4 regions of the Pseudarthrobacter sp. BRE9 genome follow, and region 1 is predicted to be linked to each of the others. Evidence: riboswitches for the same ligand, from Rfam matches in the RefSeq annotation. Region 1 holds a riboswitch; each other region holds the start of a gene.
The links. Region 1 has a riboswitch for thiamine pyrophosphate ahead of thiD (bifunctional hydroxymethylpyrimidine kinase/phosphomethylpyrimidine kinase). Riboswitches for the same ligand answer to the same signal wherever they lie in the genome.

Region 1 (2,192 bases):
GCCAGGGCGCTAGCCCGCGCCAGCACGCGGGAGTAGCCGTTCAGGTAGAGGGCATCCTGTGCAAGGTAGTAGGCAAAGTCCTTCTCGGGAAGGTCGCCGGAGGCCAGGCCGTGGATGAAGTCCAGCGCGTAGATGCCGGCGAGGTCCTGTTGGGCTTCCGCCCACAGCCTGGCCGCGAAGCTGCCTTCCGCCAGGACCGGCCGCACATGGTGGAAGTGGTCCACGGGTCCGTTCCCCTGGCCCACCTCCAGCTGGCCGGAGTTCTCAAGCGCCCCGGCCAGCCAGGGCTTGACCGTGCGCAGCGATGCCTCCCAGTCGCCCACCCGGGCCTGGACCGTTGCCATGGCAGAGGACAGGGAACAGCCGGTGCCGTGGCTGTTGCGCGTGGCAACACGCTTTCCCTGCACTTCCACCACGTCCTGTGCCAGCAGGCCCGCGGTGTTCACCAGCGCGTCCGGGCAGTCCATGCCTGCCAGGTGGCCGCCCTTGACCAGTACGGTGGCCCCGGTGGCATCCGCCAGGCGCCTGCCCTGGTCCAGTGCAGCGTTCCAGCTTGCCGCCGGGTCCGTGCCCAGCAGCAGCGCGAGCTCGGGCAGGTTGGGGGTGAGAAGGTGGGCAAGGGGCAGCAGTTCCCGGAGCGCGGCTTCGGCGGATTCCTGCAGCAGCCGGTCGCCGCTGGTGGCCACCATCACCGGGTCAAGGACCACGACGGCGGGACGGACCTTTTCGAGCCACTGGCGGACAGTCCGGATCACCGACTCGTCACCCAGCATGCCGATCTTGACGGCGTCGATGCTGATGTCATCACTGACCGCGTCCAGCTGCTGCGCAAGGAAAGCGGCCGGAGGGACGTGCACAGCCTGCACGCCGCGGGTGTTTTGCGCGGTGAGGGCGGTAATCGCGGCCATGCCGTAGCCGCCATGGGCGGCAATGCTTTTGAGGTCCGCCTGGATCCCTGCTCCGCCGGACGGATCGGAGCCGGCGATGGAGAGGACGCGCGGGACGTCACGGCCCACGGGAGGCCCGGAGGGGACACCGGGCGCGGTGGGCAGGGGCATGGAAAGGGTCGAAGACAAGAGACATCCCTTCGCCGGTACTAGCCGGACAGGTTCAACGGGTCTGGATCTCAGCCGGCCTTCTGCGCGGCACCCCGTGTCGGTGTCCAGCGTAGCTGCTGGGGCGCAACCGGCGGAAAGGTGACAGCACCGGTGCATGCAGGAAGTCCCCGCCGTGCGGTCCGTTCCACCGGAAATTCTCAGGGGAACGGACCACGCGACGGGGACTTCCTGGTGGCGCCTTTTTGGTTTGCGCGGCTCAGAGCTCGGAGGCAGGGACTCCGACGCCGAGGATGATCGGCTCCGACGCTGCGGCAGGTTGCGCTTTAGCGTTGTCCGGTGCTTTAGCGGTGTCGGGGGCCTTGGCTGCGTGTGAATGCCCCGTAGCCGTCGACTGGACGTTTTCGTGCTGCTGGACAGCGGTCTCGTTGGCAGCGCCCTGGGCGCGGCTGGCAGCCCGGTGGCGCCGCGGCCTGCGTTGCCGGGACTGCTCCAGCGTATGGTCGGAGTAGTCCTTTTCCGCCGGAGCTTCCGCGGTGGCGCGGGTTGCCGCTCCCCCGCCGGTCTCCTGTTCGGGAGCTGCCGGTTCGGGTGCCCTCAGCGTGTCCGCGGCTTTGGCCGGGGCATCCTCCACGGGCGAAGCCGGCTGGCCAAGGTGGGCGAAGGCTTCCGCCAGCCGGTCCAGTGTGAGGGCGGGCTTGGGATGCTGCTCCTCGGCGTGCTCCACGAACGGAAGCGGGACTTCCTCGCCGCCGAACGTCAGGACAGCTGCTGGCCGAGCCGGGGCATCGGCGTCGTGCTTCTCCTCTGCAGGAGCGGGCGCAGGCTCGACCGCCGGCACCTGCCGGGCTGCCGCCACCTCGTCGTCATGCAGGTGCGCCGCGTGCGCAGCGGCGGCGATGTTCGCCAGGGCCAGCCTGGTGGCTTCTGCCTTGGCATGCCGCTCAGCATCTGCCGCGTCCGGTACGACGGTATGGACATGGACTGCAGGCGCCGGGACAGCCTCGGGCTGCTGGCCGCCGCGTCCGCGCCGCCGTTTGCGCTCTGGACGGACTCCGGGCTGGCTGGTGTCGGTCCGCTGCGCCTCGGTGCGGTGGACTTCCCCGCGGGCTTCGGGACGGTTGTCGGTGCGCTGGA
Region 2 (2,192 bases), on a different contig from region 1:
AGCATCGCGGTGCCGTAACGGGCAATTTCGGTGGCGCCGATTGCCGACGTGATGTGGTCATAGCCGGGGGCAACGTCTGTCACCAGCGGCCCCAGGGTGTAGAACGGCGCCCCCTTGCACAGTTCCTGCTGCCGTTCGACGTTTTCGCGCACCAGGTGGAAGGGAACGTGGCCGGGCCCTTCCACCATCACCTGCACGTCGTACTCCCATGCGCGCTGGGTGAGCTCGGCGAGCGTGTCCAGTTCCGCGAACTGGGCGGCGTCGTTGGCGTCCGCCGTTGAGCCGGGGCGCAGGCCGTCCCCCAGGGAGAAGGCAACGTCGTACTTCGCGAAGATTTCGCACAGTTCGTCGAAGTGTGTGTAGAGGAAGTTCTCCTGGTGATGGGCCAGACACCATCCGGCCATAATCGAGCCGCCGCGCGAGACAATGCCCGTCACGCGGTTGGCAGTCAGCGGCACATACCGAAGCAACACCCCGGCGTGGATGGTCATATAGTCCACGCCCTGCTCACACTGTTCAATCACCGTGTCCCGGAAGATCTCCCAGGTCAGTGCGTTGGCCTCGCCGTTCACTTTTTCCAGGGCCTGGTAGATCGGCACGGTACCGATCGGGACGGGGGAGTTGCGGATGATCCATTCCCGTGTGGTGTGGATATCGTCGCCGGTGGACAGGTCCATCACGGTGTCGGCGCCCCATTGCGTGGCCCACTGCAGCTTGTCCACCTCTTCGGCGATGGAGCTCGTCACGGCCGAGTTGCCGATGTTGGCGTTGATCTTCACCAGGAACGCCTTGCCGATGATCATCGGCTCGGACTCCGGATGGTTGATGTTGTTCGGGATGATGGCCCGGCCGGCAGCCAGTTCGCTCCGGACCAGCTCCACGTCGCAGTTCTCGCGGAGCGCCACGAATCGCATTTCCTGCGTGATGATTCCCTGCCGGGCGTAGTGCATCTGGGTCACCGTCCGGCCGTCGACGGCGCGGCGGGGCACCGGCTGCGCCCCCTTCCACTCCGCCGAGGCAGCCCCCCGGCGGACGGCCGAGCGGCCGTCGTCGAGCAGGTTGCGTTCCCTGCCGCTGTAGGCCTCGGTATCCCCGCGCGCCACGATCCACTCCGCGCGGAAGGGCTCCAGGCCGCGGACCGGGTCGCTGCCCGGGCCGGCGGTCCGGTAGGTCCGGAAAGGTGCGTTCGGCTGCCCGTTGGGTGACGGCTCCAGGGCAATTTCCGTCACCGGTACCCGGATTCCGGAGGCGGCGTCGTCAATGAACGCCAGCGAATGCGACGTCAGGGACTGGGTCACCTGTGGCACCGGATCAGCGCCGGACTTCCCGGCGGACGGCTGGTGGGCAGGGTTCAACTGGGTGTTTTGCGTACTCAAGGGAATACTCACTTCCTTCGCCGGCATTACCCGGACAGGTTCAACGGTCGCAGGCTGCGTCAGCCCGATCTCAGCCCCTGCAAGGGCACCCGTGTGGTCAGGAAAGAAGCTACCACAGGCCCCGGGAAGAGCCTTGTCACATTCGCGGGTGCTAGCCTGACCGGGCATCGAAAGGAAGCCCGATGGCAGACATCATCTACTTTCGCGGACCCGTCCTGACCGCACCGGACCGGGTACGCCATGGACTCTGGTCGGTGGACGGCAAACTCACATTCAGCCGGCCCGCTGCCCCTCCGGAGCGGGTACTCGACGGCTGGGTGCTGCCGGGGTTTGCGGACGCCCACTGCCACATCGGGCTTGGCCCCGCCGGCCCTGTCGAACCCGCCGTTGCACGGGCCCAGGCGCTGGCCGACCTCAACGCCGGAACACTGCTGGTCCGCGACGCCGGCTCACCTGCCGACACCCGCTGGATGCAGGGCGGCCGGGACTTCCCGGTGCTGATCCGTGCCGGACGCCATGTAGCCCGCACGCGGCGCTACCTGCGCGGTTTCGCCGAGGAGGTGGAGCCCGGCAGGCTCGCGGAGGCCGTCCGAAAGCAGGCGCGCGACGGCGACGGCTGGGTCAAGCTGGTGGGCGACTGGATCGACCGGGGCGCCGGCGACCTCGCGCCCTCCTTTCCTGCCGCCGTCGTGCGTGATGCTGTCCAGGCTGCCCATGACGAAGGTGCCCGGGTCACTGCGCATTGCTTTGCCGAGGACACCCTGGACCAGATGCTGGACGCCGGCATTGACTGCATCGAGCACGCCACGGGGCTGC
Region 3 (2,192 bases), on a different contig from region 1:
CTGCCCCTTCGCTGATCACTTCCGGATGCAGTGGAATCCGGCCGTCCGGAGCGTAGAAGGTCTGGCCGCGTCGCCGGGTTTCAGCATCCAGCGGACCTCCCGGCGCCACAAAAGCCGGAACATCGGCGATCGCGTACAGCACCCGGTAACCGTTCCCGTCCGGTTCGATGAACACGGCCTGGTCCAGATCCGTGGACGACGCCGGATCGATGGTCACGAACTCCACGGCGGTCAGGTCGTAGGACGGCAGTTTCAGCGCTGCCACGGCGGCCCGGGCATCGGCCACGGCCTCAGGCGGATACGGTCCCGGCAGTTCGAGTTCCGTCCGCAGCAGGCCCAACGCCTCTTCGAGGGCGTTCCTGTGGTCATGGACGTTGGGGGCCAGCCGATGATGTGACACAAAAATCAGCCTAGCTCCAAGTCCACGGATCTGGCATCAGGAGCCGGCGGCATCCAGCGCGTCGAGGAGGGAAGCAGCGGCGGCGGCAGGATCGGGGGCCTCGGTGATGGCGCGGACCACCACGATCCTGCGCGCACCGGCTTCCGCAACCTCCTGGACATTTCCATGGCCGATGCCGCCAATGGCGAACCAGGGCACCGGATCCGCGGCCTTCCGTGAGGCTTCGGCGGCGTACTTCACCAGGCCGGGTCCGACGGCGGCCCTGCCGGGCTTGGTGGGCGTCGCCCAGACCGGACCCACGCAGAAATAGTCCAGCCCGGCCGGGCCGGCAGCTGCTGCCAGGGCCGTGTCCACCTGCTCCGGGCTGTGGCTGGACAGTCCGATGGCGGCATTTCCGTTGACCAGCGTCCGCGCTGCGGCCAGCGGAAGGTCCTTCTGGCCGATGTGGAACACCGGAGCCCCGGAGAGAACGGCGATGTCCGCACGGTCATTGACCGCCCACAGTTTGCCGTGCCGCACCGCCGTCTCCTTTAACACGGCCAGGAGGTCAAGTTCCTCCGCAGCCTCGATGGCCTTGTCGCGCAGCTGGATGATGTCCACACCGCCGGCGAACGCGGCATCAACAAATTCCGCAAAGTCGCCGCGGTCCCGGCGCGCATCAGTGCAGAGGTACAGCCGGGCCGCCCTGAGGGCGTCGCTGTCCCGTGAATTGACGACTTCGGTGGCTGGGGCACGGTGGCCTGCGGGAAAGGATGGGGTGGACACATTCATGCCTGCAAGCCTAGTTCCTCTAAACTGGGCTGGTACTGCGGGAGCCCGCGGCAGCTGTCACAAAGCGCCGGGCTGAGAGGGCGTCAGAGCCGACCGCTTGACCTGATCCGGTTAATGCCGGCGTAGGGAAGGAACCATATGAGTACCCCCTTCACTCATCACCCCGGGTCCGCCGGCGCCGCCATCCCCTCGACCCTCCGGGCCGACGTCGCCGTCATCGGCGGGGGAGTGGTGGGGCACGGAATTGCCTGGGAGGCGCAGCGTTCCGGACGCTCAGTGGTCCTCATCGACGACGCACCAGGTACCGGCGCCAGCTGGGCAGCCGCCGGCATGCTGGCCCCCGTCAGCGAACTGCACTACCAGGAGGAAGACCTCCTCGAGCTGATGCTGGACGCCTCATCGCGCTGGCCGGGGTTCGCCGCCGCCCTGGGGAGTGCAACCGGCGCGGATTCCGGATACCTTACGACGCCGACACTGGCCGTGGGTGCCGACGCGGCCGACCGCCGGGCACTGATGGATCTGCGCACCGTCCAGCAGGCCAACGGGCTGGCGGTGGAACCGCTGACCGTGCGGGAGGCCCGGAAGCGCGAGCCGCTGCTCAGCCCGGCCATTGCCTGCGCCCTGGATACCCCGGCCGACCACCAGGTGGACCCCCGGCGCCTGGTGTCAACGCTCAGGCTGGCCCTCGCGGCCGCGGCACGGGAAGAACCGGAGCTGGCCGTTGCCGGGGCAGTGGACGGCTACGCCATTCCGGAGCGGGCAGCCGGGCTGTTGTGGGAGGGCCGGAGTGTTGCCGGTGCCCGCCTGGCCAACGGTGCCACGGTGCTGGCAACGGAATCCGTGGTGGCCAACGGGCTGCAGGCCGGGGCGCTTGACGGCCTGCCGGACGGACTTGAGCTGCCCCTGAGGCCAGTGCACGGGGACATCCTCCGCCTTGCCGTTCCCCGCCACCTTCAGCCGCTGGTGACGTCAACGGTCCGCGGCCTGGTCCACGGCATTCCGGTGTACATCGTCCCCCGGC
Region 4 (2,192 bases), on a different contig from region 1:
CGGCGCCATCCGGAGCCTGCGCAAGGACCGCGAAGAGGGCGCTGCTGAGGGGACCTCTGCTTTCCGGGATTCTCATGGTGCTCCTTGGTCTGCCGCTGGTGGGAACGAACGCGGGACCGCCCATGGTGACTGCCATGCCCTGTCCTCCTCGAAACCCGGGGGACAATATAGTAAGCATGATTACTAATGGAAAGCTAAGCAGGCTTTCCATATAGGGGGTTTTGCTGGTCCTTCAGCGTTCAGTCGGACAGTGCCGACCCCAGGATGTCGCGCAGCGCCTCCACCACCAGGTCATGGTCCTGCAGCTGCGGCAATCCGGAGACGGTGACCGTGGCCACCGCTCCTACGCCGGTGACGTAGATGGGAAATGCGCCTCCATGGGCTGCGTACCGGGACTGGTCGAACCAGGCGTTGTCCTCAATCCGGCCGCCGCCCAGCCGGCCGCGCAGCCCCACCAAAAGGGACGGCACTTCATACCGGGCGGCAGTGCGCTGCTTGGCCCGGATCCAGTGCCCGTTGTCCGGGGTGGCGCCCGGCAGTGCGACGTGGAACAGGACCTGCTCGCCCTTGGTGATGTCGATGGCGATGGGAAGGGACCGCTCCTTGCCCAGTTCCACCAGAAGCAGGCCCAGGTTCAGCGCGTCATCCGCCGAAAACCCGGGGAAATGGAGCTCCCGGACCTCCGCCTCGACGCGGCCGATCAACGCCTCCAGGGAGCCCTCCGGCTGGGCGTCGGCGGAATCAGGATCGAACCCGGTCACATCCGGTGGAATGGCGCTCATGGCCTTCAATCTACCCCCGCCCGGTGTAAACTTGACCACGCCCGGAAGGGCAATCAAAAGCCTTACCCAACGAAAAGCAACACTACGAACGACAGGGGAGCGCCGCCGTCGGGCATCTGGCACACGCCGGGTACCGCAGGTGGGCGCTGAGAGTGCGGACAGCCGCAGACCCTCGAACCTGATCCGGTTAGTACCGGCGCAAGGGAGTCGAGTTCTCAAAGTGCCGCGGCTGCACGGCTACAGGCCGTCAGCCGGGTCCACTTTCCCCTCCTGTTTCCCAGGAGGATCACATGAGCACTGCATCAATCAAGAAGACCACCAGCAAGTCCTGGCGCGTCGTGGACATCGTCGTGGCTGCGCTGGTGGCCATCGCCGGCGGCGTTATTTTCTGGGCGTGGGACCAGGCGGCCGCCGCACTGTCTGCCCCCATGACCGCGGCCTACCCTCCCCTCACCGGCATCATTGCCGGCGGCTGGATGATTCCCGGCGTCCTGGGAATGCTGATCATCCGCAAGCCCGGCGCCGCGCTGTTCTGTGAAACAGTCGCTGCCACCGGGGAACTCCTCATGGGCTCCCAGTACGGCGCGTCCGTTCTCTTCTCCGGCTTCATCCAGGGCCTGGGCGCCGAAATCATCTTCGCCATCTTCGTCTACCGCAAGTTCAACCTGCCCGTCTCCCTGCTCGCTGGAGCGGCTGCCGGTTTCTTCTGCGGCCTGAACGACTCCTTCGCGCCCTGGGGCTGGAACATCGCCTACTCCGGTGCGGACAAGCTGGCCTACATCGTGCTCACCACCATCTCCGGCGCAATCATCGCCGGCGCCCTGTCCTGGGTGGCCACCCGCGGGCTGGCGCGTACAGGCGTGCTGAGCTCCTTCGCCTCGCGCAAGGCTGCCACGGAGCCTGTCTTCTCCTGATGGCACCGGTCTCCTAATGGCACCCGCCCAGGACGCGGCAGTCCGCCCTGCCGCCGTCACGGCCCAAGGCTGGGGCTGGCGGCACGCCGGCAGGGCCAAGCCTGCCGTCCACGCCCTTGACCTGGACATCAGTCCCGGGGAGCGGGTGCTCCTGCTCGGCCCCTCGGGCGCCGGGAAGTCCACGCTCCTGCATGCGCTCGCAGGGGTGCTGGGGGACATTAACGACGACGGCGGCGAGGCTGGGGATGCCGCCGAGTCGGGTTCGCTGCTGGTTGACGGCGCCGTGCCCCGCGCCCGGCGCGGGCGTGCCGGACTCATGCAGCAGGACCCCGAGACCCAGGTGGTCCTGTCGCGCGTAGGGGACGACGTCGCCTTCGGCGCCGAGAACCTTGCGGTGCCGCGGGACGCCATCTGGGCGCGGGTGCACGAGGCGCTTGCCGACGTCGGACTGTCCCACCTCCCGCTGGACCACCCGACGTCGGCCCTGTCCGGCGGG

Region 2: linked by a shared signal. The riboswitch ahead of thiC (phosphomethylpyrimidine synthase ThiC) and the one ahead of thiD (bifunctional hydroxymethylpyrimidine kinase/phosphomethylpyrimidine kinase) in region 1 are both predicted to bind thiamine pyrophosphate.
Region 3: linked by a shared signal. The riboswitch ahead of thiO (glycine oxidase ThiO) and the one ahead of thiD (bifunctional hydroxymethylpyrimidine kinase/phosphomethylpyrimidine kinase) in region 1 are both predicted to bind thiamine pyrophosphate.
Region 4: linked by a shared signal. The riboswitch ahead of Q9R31_RS10690 (ECF transporter S component) and the one ahead of thiD (bifunctional hydroxymethylpyrimidine kinase/phosphomethylpyrimidine kinase) in region 1 are both predicted to bind thiamine pyrophosphate.

What each region holds. Positions count from the first base shown of each region.
Region 1 covers NZ_JAUZUY010000002.1:619,932-622,123, forward strand. Annotated here, with positions in the region: gene thiD (bifunctional hydroxymethylpyrimidine kinase/phosphomethylpyrimidine kinase) at 1-1,058, opposite strand, end outside; TPP riboswitch at 1,066-1,163, opposite strand; gene Q9R31_RS07780 (Rne/Rng family ribonuclease) at 1,315-2,192, opposite strand, start outside.
Region 2 covers NZ_JAUZUY010000001.1:18,568-20,759, reverse strand. Annotated here, with positions in the region: gene thiC (phosphomethylpyrimidine synthase ThiC) at 1-1,376, opposite strand, end outside; TPP riboswitch at 1,372-1,479, opposite strand; gene Q9R31_RS00115 (amidohydrolase family protein) at 1,559-2,192, shown strand, end outside.
Region 3 covers NZ_JAUZUY010000001.1:350,713-352,904, reverse strand. Annotated here, with positions in the region: gene Q9R31_RS01560 (RNB domain-containing ribonuclease) at 1-400, opposite strand, end outside; gene thiE (thiamine phosphate synthase) at 437-1,171, opposite strand; TPP riboswitch at 1,199-1,317, shown strand; gene thiO (glycine oxidase ThiO) at 1,310-2,192, shown strand, end outside.
Region 4 covers NZ_JAUZUY010000004.1:198,951-201,142, reverse strand. Annotated here, with positions in the region: gene Q9R31_RS10700 (iron-containing redox enzyme family protein) at 1-76, opposite strand, end outside; gene Q9R31_RS10695 (heme-degrading domain-containing protein) at 240-782, opposite strand; TPP riboswitch at 866-1,005, shown strand; gene Q9R31_RS10690 (ECF transporter S component) at 1,073-1,696, shown strand; gene Q9R31_RS10685 (ATP-binding cassette domain-containing protein) at 1,713-2,192, shown strand, end outside.